2 regions of the Mycobacterium sp. Soil_C_30 genome follow, and region 2 is predicted to be linked to the other one. Evidence: riboswitches for the same ligand, from Rfam matches in the RefSeq annotation. Region 2 holds a riboswitch; the other holds the start of a gene.
What was found. Region 2 has a riboswitch for glycine ahead of gcvP (aminomethyl-transferring glycine dehydrogenase). Riboswitches for the same ligand answer to the same signal wherever they lie in the genome.

Region 1 (4,222 bases), on a different contig from region 2:
TGCTGGTGTATAGGTTCGACGGACTCATTCACCGTTGGGATGGACGAAGTGGATCTCGTCGCCTTTCCTGGTGGTGTTGAGTTTACGCCCTGACCGGCGGTCGCCAGGGTGTCAATTCTGGTCCTCGTTCGGCACGCTGGTGCTTGGTACGAGGCCAATGCCCTCTTACCGAAGCGCGGTTGCTTTTGGGTTGTGGGGTTCAGAATTGGCGGCGCGTCAGCACTCGATGAAGTTCACCGGCACATTGACGGCCAGGCCGCCGGTGCTGGTCTCCTTGTACTTGGAGCTCATGTCCGCGCCGGTGGTGCGCATGGTCTCGATCACCTGGTCGAGGCTCACCCGGTGGGTGCCGTCGCCGCGCAGCGCCATGCGTGCGGCGTTGATGGCTTTGCCCGCTGAGATGGCGTTGCGCTCGATGCAGGGAATCTGGACCAGGCCCTCGATCGGATCACAGGTCAGGCCGAGGCTGTGCTCCATGGCGATTTCCGCGGCGTTCTCCACCTGTTCGGGTGTGCCGCCCAGGATTTCGGCCAGGCCCGCCGCCGCCATCGATGCCGCCGAGCCCACCTCGCCCTGGCAGCCGACCTCGGCCCCGGAGATGGACGCACGTTCCTTGTAGAGCGAGCCGATGGCGCCGGCGGCGAGCAGGAAGCGCACCGTGGTCTCGTCGCTGTCCTTCCTGCCCGCGGGGGTGTAGTGCATGGCGTAGTGCAGCACCGCCGGGACGATACCGGCCGCGCCGTTGGTGGGCGCGGTGACGATGCGCCCGCCGGAGGCGTTCTCCTCGTTGACGGCCAGTGCTACCAGGTTCACCCAGTCCTCGGCGAACTCCGGAAGCCGTTGCGGGTCTTCCTCGCTGAGGCGTTCATACCAGTCCTTGGCGCGGCGGCGGACCCGCAGTGCGCCCGGCAGCAAGCCGTCGCGGGCGATACCGCGTTGTTCGCATTCCACCATCACGTCGCGGATGTGCAGCAGCCGCCGGCGGATCTCGGCCTCACTTCTGCTGGCGCTTTCGATCTCGAGCATCAGCTCGCTGACGCTGCAACGCTTTTGGTGGCACAGTTCCAGCAGCTCCTTGGCCGAGCCGAAACCGTGTGCCGACGTGGCTGCGACGGTGGCGGGTTCGCGGCTCTCGGCCTCGGTGACGACGAACCCGCCGCCCACCGAGAAGTACGTCTCCCGGTGCAGTTCGGTGCCACCGGGCCCCAGCGCGGTGATGGTCATCCCGTTGGGGTGGAACGGCAACATGGTCAGCGGCCGGAGAATGAAATCACCCTCGGTGAGCGCGATTTCGCGGGCCCCGCCGAAGTTGATCCGGCCGGTGGCGCGCATGGCGTCGACCCGGCGCTCCATCTGCTCGGTACTGATCTCTTCCGGCAGAAGTCCTTCCAGCCCCAGCAGGACAGCGGTCATGGTGCCGTGACCCGCTCCGGTGGCGGCCAGCGAGCCGTACAGGTCGACACGGATGTCCCGGACGTCGTCGAAGGCGCCGAGGGTGTGCAGATCGGAGAGGAACCGCGCGGCGGCGCGCATGGGTCCCACGGTGTGCGAACTCGATGGGCCGATGCCAATCGAGAACAGCTCGAACACACTGATCGTCATGCGGTCACCGTCCTCGGCTTGTTGATCGACAGTTGATATATCAATGCTGAGTCCACGGTAGGCCAGCTGGGCGTGATGGTCAAGGTCACTGCCTCCGGGCGAGCGCGGCGACGGCCGAGACGACGAGCGCACGGTCAGCCCGGGTCAGCTGCGTGATCCGGTCGCCGTGCGCAGCGACGAGGGCGCGGAACTGCGCGTCGACGCCGGCCGGCGTCGTGCCGAATTCGAGGAAGGTGACGTCGTCGGGAGGACCTCCGTACGGCGTCCATGCCATTGCGAACTCCAGCAGTTGACGGTCATAGCTGTCCAGCGACGTGCATCTGGGTGTGGACAAGGTCGGTGTCGACAAGGCGGCCCCCGGTTCGGTCGCCTCGGCAGGTGCCGTGGCGATGTGGAACTCCCCGCTCTGTCCTGATACCTGAGAGATCTGGCGCACTCAGCGCCGTACACCTTCGGTCAGGCAATTCGGATTGCCTGTCTCCAGAGTTGCCTTCGCGCAACGGTACTGGGGCCTGAGAGATTCCCGGGGAGGATGTTGCTCCTTCGGCGCCTCGGTGTTCGAGGTTCTCCCGCCACGCGTCAACGGCTTTTCAATTGTGACGGGGGTAACGTACCGGGCTGCGCCGGCTTTGTCACGGGACGGGACCCACATCCGAGTGGCGACCCGGTAGGCGGGCCGCGTGTCGCTGCCCCGGGCCAGGGCCGCGGCGGGCGGCGAGCATGTCGGTGACGGCGCCGGTGACGAACGCATAGATCGCCTTGTGCAACACATCGATGAGAAGTTCTTTGCGCGGCCAGGTCTGTGGTGGCGCGCCGACACCTGTGGCGTTCTCCAGGATTTGGTCATTGGTAAGCCGCACCACGGCGAATTTCGCCGACGCCAGTGGGCCGCGTAACCCGACCTCCGACATGACCGCCCGCAGCACCCCGAGCAGGATGCCCTGCCCGTAATGCATGGCCCAGTTCCGCACCAGCGGCTGCTGCCCGGGTTGTTCGGACATCCCGGTGAGGCGCTCGAGCGTGCGGGCAGGCACATGCGAGTTCGGCCGGCCCGTGATCCGCTGCTCGAGCTTTTCCCCGACCGTCATCACCGCCACCCCGGCCGCACCGGCGACGAGGCCTTCCCCCACAGCGTTTCTCAGCATGGCGCGCGGGTACCCGGGCGCGATCCCACCAAACGATCGGCACTCATGACTGCGGAACCCCGGTAGAGCAGTCGGTGCTCAGCGGGGCGCTACTGGGCGTGGCGGGGCGACGCCGGCCTCACACTGTGTCGGGCAGCTTGGTCCCGGTCGCCAACTCCGCGTACTGGCGCATCAGCCGCAGGGCGGTGCTGCGGCTGATCTCGGGGTCGCGCGCCACGATGCGGTAGCCGAAGTAGTCCTCCATCGACATCAGCGTCATCCCGATGTCGCGGGCAGGGGAGCGGAGCGTGAATGCCCCGGCCTCGGCGCCGTCGTTGAGGAGGTCGGTGTAGAGGTCCACCTGCCGGTGGTAGATGCCCTGGACGTCCCGGCGCTGGTCGAGTTCGAACCCGGCCGCCAGCACGGCGCGCCAGATCGCTCGCCACTCGGCGTCCTCGGGTCCGCTCGGCAGTCCCGCGGCGATGGTCAGCGCCAGTTGGTGGTGGATGTCGCGGGCGCGGCGACCGAGTTCGAGCCGCTCGTCGAAGAACCGGACGTCGGAGCGCAGCGCCAGCTCACTGAGCAGCTGGGGCATGTCCTTGAAGTAGTAGCGCACCGCGTTGGTGGTCAGCCCCAGTTCGGCGGCGACGTCGGCGAGCTTGAGCGTGGCCAGGTCGTAGCGCTCGATCAGGGCGATCGCTGCGTCCATGATTTCGGCACGTCGCTCTACCTGCCGGTTCGGCCTCGCCACTGCTGGGCTCCTCTCGCGGATTCGGACCAATTTTGCCGTTCCTGTTGCGTGACTGCTCACCCGGGCGCATAGTTCTTTTCCAATTAGGAAAATAACTCTTGAACGAAGAGAAAACCATGCGTGCCAGAGATCTCGGCGTGGTCATCGGTGAACATCCAACCGGACCGTACAACGCCATCACCGACGTGGGGGGTGTCCGGGTCGGACACACCACCGTGCAGGGCGACGGAATCAACACCGGCGTCACCGTCGTCATCCCGCATTACGACATCTGGACCGAACCGGTATTTGCCGGTTCGCACCGTCTCAACGGCAGCGGCGAGCTGACCGGCCTGGAGTGGATCCGGGAGTCCGGCGAGCTCACCACCGCCATCGGCCTGACCAACACCCACAGCGTCGGCGTGGTGCGCGACGAGTTGGTGGCCGAGCAGGTGCGGGTTCGCGGTGACGGCGTGTACTGGTCGCTGCCGGTGGTGGGGGAGACCTACGACGGACTCCTCAACGACATCAACGGCTTCCATGTCCGGCCGGAGCATGTGCGCGCCGCGCTGGCGTCGGCATCGGGCGGCGCGGTGGCCGAAGGCAATGTCGGCGGCGGCACCGGCATGATCTGCCACGGCTTCAAAGGTGGCATCGGCACCGCCTCGCGCACCTTCGGCGACTACACCGTGGGCGTCCTCGTGCAGGCCAACCACGGCCGGCGCGAACGCCTGCAGATCAACGGTGTACCCGTCGGCGCCCGGAT
Region 2 (4,222 bases):
TGCGCGTGGACTGGGACGAAGATCCCTACACCCGGCTGGCCGAACTGTGGGAGGTCTGGGAACCCCAGCGCGACGACTACGTGCGGCGTGCCCTGGACCCGTCGGCTGCGCCCAGTTTCGGGGTCCCCGGTGATCTCTGAGCCCAAGGCGGCCGCCGGCGATCACCTGCGGCGCAACTGGGAGCTGGTGCGCGGGGTCAGTACCGCCCTGCATGCCGACCCCGAACTGGCGTGGCACGAGGTGCGGGCGCACCGGATGCTGACCGGGCTGCTGGCCGATCGCGGTTTCCGCGTCGACCACCGCGCCGGGGGACTCGACACCGCGTTTCACGCTCGCGCCGGCACCGGCCCGTTGCACGTCGCTTTCGTGGCCGAATACGACGCGCTGCCCGGGCTCGGCCACGCCTGCGGGCACAACCTGATCGCCGCGTCGGCCATCGGGGCGGCGCTGATGGTGCAGGAGGCCGACCGCGGCCAGGGCCTCACCGTGCACGTCCTGGGCACGCCGGCCGAAGAGGGCGGCGGCGGCAAGATCGTGATGCTGGAGGCCGGTGAGTTCGACGGCCTGGACGCCGCGCTGATGATTCATCCGGGGCCGGTTGACGCCCCGCGGGCCGAGCCGATGGCGGTGGCGCACTGGCGTGTCACGTATCGGGGTGTCAGCGCCCACGCGGGGGCCTATCCGCATCTGGGGGTCAACGCTGCCGATGCGTTCACCGTGGCGCAGGTGGCGATCGGCCTGCTGCGCCAGCAGCTGCCGGCGACGGTGCGGGTCCACGGGGTGGTGACCTCAGCGGGGTCGGCGCCCAACGCCATCCCCGACTCGGCGTCAGGCCGCTGGTATGTCCGTGCCCGCACACTCGCCGAGCTGACCGGCATCGAGAAGCGGATCCGCGCCTGCTTCCAGGCCGGTGCCCTGGGCAGTGGCTGTGATCTCGACATCGAGTTGGAGTCCGCGCCCTACTCGGAATTCCGCACCGACGACGAGATCCTGGACCTGTTCGTCGCGAACGCGGCCGCGCTGGGTCGGGATATGAGCGTCGAGCCGCCGGAAGGGGCGGGGGCCATGGCGTCGGCGTCGACCGACATGGGCAATGTGTCGCAGGTGGTGCGCGCCATCCACCCGTATCTGGGCATCGGTTCCCTGCCCGCGGTCAACCATCAACGTGAGTTCGCCGACGCCGCGGTGGGGCCGCAGGCGGAGGCCGCACTGCGCGACGGTGCCACCGCACTGGCATGGACGGCGCTCGATCTCGCCGGGCGGTAGTATCGCAGTTGCATCGCCCTCTCGCGGGAGAGTTCTGTGACCGCCAGCCACAGACGCCGAAGGAGCAACACCTCTCCGTCAACCTCTCAGGCCCCCGGACCGCGTCAGACCACGATGCCTCTGGAAAGCGGTGCGCGCACCCGCCCATGGGGAAAGGCCTGATCGGCCGAATCTCTCAGGCAGCCCGGTTCGGGTCGACGACAGAGGGGGAGGACGCGATAGTTCGTCCTGCTGCCTAGGAGTTCGTGTTGGCCCTCTCCGATGACGCGCTGTTCAACGACAGCGCCCCGAAATTCGCCGATCGGCACATCGGCCCCGGCGCCGCCGATATCGACACCATGCTCAGTGTCATCGGTGTGCAATCCCTCGACGAGCTTGCGGCCAAGGCGCTTCCGGCCGGCATCCTCGACGCACTGGACGCCGACGGGGTGGCGCCGGGTCTCGACAAGCTGCCGCCCGCGGTGTCCGAGCACGAGGCCCTGGCCCAGCTGCGCGCCATGGCCGACGCCAACACCGTCGCGGTCTCGATGATCGGGCAGGGCTACTACGACACGCTCACCCCGCCGGTCTTGCTGCGCAACATCATGGAGAACCCGGCCTGGTACACGGCCTACACGCCGTACCAACCGGAGATCAGCCAGGGCCGCCTCGAAGCGCTGCTGAACTTCCAGACCATGGTCGCCGACCTCACCGGACTCGACATCGCCAATGCCTCGATGCTCGACGAGGCCACCGCCGCGGCCGAGGCGATGACGCTGATGCAGCGCGCCGCTCGCGGCAAGGCGACCCGCCTGGCCGTCGACGTCGACGTCTTCCCGCAGACCGCTGCCGTGCTGGCCACCCGGGCGCGGCCGCTCAACATCGAGATCGTCACCGCTGACCTGCGCGAGGGTCTGCCCGAGGGTGATTTCTTCGGCGTCATCGCGCAACTGCCCGGCGCCAGCGGACGCATCACCGACTGGTCCGCGTTGATCAAGCAGGCCCACGAACGCGGCGCGCTGGTGGCCCTGGGTGCCGATCTGCTGGCCATGACGCTGGTGGCTCCGCCCGGAGAGATCGGTGCCGACGTGGCGTTCGGCAGTGCGCAGCGCTTCGGCGTGCCGATGGGATTCGGCGGCCCGCATGCCGGTTACCTCGCCGTGGCCACCAAGCAGGCCCGCCAGCTGCCGGGCCGGCTGGTCGGGGTCTCGGTGGATGCCGACGGCGCTCCGGCGTACCGGTTGTCGCTGCAGACCCGCGAGCAGCACATCCGCCGCGACAAGGCCACCAGCAACATCTGTACCGCGCAGGTGCTCTTGGCCGTGATGGCCGCGATGTACGCCAGCTATCACGGCGCCGAAGGGTTGACCGGTATCGCCCGGCGGGTGCACGGGCACGCCGCGCGGGTGGCGGCCGCCCTCGGCGATGCGCTGGTGCATGACACGTTCTTCGACACCGTGCTCGCATCGGTGCCGGGCCGCGCCGACGAGGTGGTGGCCGCGGCCAAGGCGCTGGGCATCAACCTGTGGCGGGTGGACGCCGACCACGTGTCGGTGGCATGTGACGAAGCCACCACCGACGCCCACGTGGCATCGGTGCTGCAGGCCTTCGGCGTGTCCGCCGCCGACGCCGAGCCGGTCGACATCGAGACCCGGACCTCGGAGTTCCTGACGCATCCGGCGTTCACCACCTACCGCACCGAGACGGCGATGATGCGCTACCTGCGGTCACTCGCCGACAAGGACCTGGCACTGGACCGCACGATGATCCCGCTCGGCTCGTGCACCATGAAGCTCAACGCCGCGGCCGAGATGGAATCCGTCACCTGGCCGGAGTTCTCCCGCCAGCACCCGTTCGCCCCGGCCGGCGACAGCGCAGGCCTGCGCACCCTGATCGCCGAGGTGGAAGCCTGGCTGGTGGCCGTCACCGGCTACGACGCGGTCTCGCTGCAGCCCAACGCCGGCTCGCAGGGGGAGTACGCCGGGCTGCTGGCGATCCACGATTACCACGCCAGCCGCGGTGAGAGTCACCGCGATGTGTGTCTCATCCCGTCGAGTGCGCACGGCACCAACGCCGCGTCGGCGGCCCTGGCCGGCATGCGCGTCGTGGTGGTGGCCTGCCGGACCAACGGCGACGTCGACCTCGACGATCTGCGCGCCAAGGTGGCCGAGCACGCGGAGAACCTCGCAGCGCTGATGATCACCTACCCGTCCACCCACGGCGTTTACGAACACGACGTCGAGGAGATCTGCGCCGCGGTGCACGACGCCGGCGGCCAGGTCTACGTCGACGGCGCCAACCTCAACGCCTTGGTCGGTCTGGCCCGGCCGGGCAAGTTCGGCGGCGACGTCAGCCACCTCAACCTGCACAAGACGTTCTGCATCCCGCACGGTGGCGGCGGACCCGGCGTCGGACCGGTGGCGGTGCGCTCACATCTGGCGGAGTTCCTGCCCGGTCACCCGCTGGCCCCGGAACTGCCGACCGGTCACGTGGTGTCGGCGGCGCCGTACGGGTCGGCGTCGATCCTGCCGATCACGTGGGCCTACATCGCGATGATGGGTGCCGACGGGTTGCGGGCCGCCACGCTGACGGCGATCGCGTCGGCCAACTACATCGCCCGCCGCCTCGACGAGTACTACCCCGTGCTCTACACGGGCGAGAACGGCATGGTGGCCCACGAGTGCATTCTCGACCTGCGCGGCATCACCAAGACCACCGGCGTCACCGTCGACGATGTGGCAAAACGCTTGGCGGACTACGGTTTTCATGCTCCGACCATGAGCTTCCCGGTGGCGGGGACGCTGATGGTGGAACCCACCGAGAGTGAATCGCTGGCCGAAGTTGACGCGTTCTGCGAGGCCATGATCGCCATCAAGGCCGAGATCGACAAGGTGGGCTCGGGCCAGTGGGCAAAAGAGGACAACCCGCTGCGCAATGCCCCGCATACCGCGGAGTGCCTGCTCGTCGACAAGTGGGA

Region 1: it holds a riboswitch for glycine, as region 2 does, so the genes downstream of both, AC3A6P_RS01240 (hypothetical protein) here and gcvP (aminomethyl-transferring glycine dehydrogenase) in region 2, are expected to answer to the same signal.

The regions. Positions count from the first base shown of each region.
Region 1 covers NZ_JBDGJH010000001.1:280,862-285,083, forward strand. Annotated here, with positions in the region: gene AC3A6P_RS01230 (hypothetical protein) at 1-93, shown strand, start outside; gene AC3A6P_RS01235 (L-serine ammonia-lyase) at 217-1,602, opposite strand; gene AC3A6P_RS01240 (hypothetical protein) at 1,688-2,038, opposite strand; glycine riboswitch at 2,000-2,091, opposite strand; glycine riboswitch at 2,093-2,184, opposite strand; gene AC3A6P_RS01245 (hypothetical protein) at 2,235-2,747, opposite strand; gene AC3A6P_RS01250 (TetR family transcriptional regulator) at 2,866-3,435, opposite strand; gene AC3A6P_RS01255 (DmpA family aminopeptidase) at 3,594-4,222, shown strand, end outside.
Region 2 covers NZ_JBDGJH010000018.1:139,256-143,477, forward strand. Annotated here, with positions in the region: gene AC3A6P_RS26980 (DUF1028 domain-containing protein) at 1-140, shown strand, start outside; gene AC3A6P_RS26985 (M20 family metallopeptidase) at 130-1,266, shown strand; glycine riboswitch at 1,281-1,378, shown strand; glycine riboswitch at 1,379-1,480, shown strand; gene gcvP (aminomethyl-transferring glycine dehydrogenase) at 1,536-4,222, shown strand, end outside.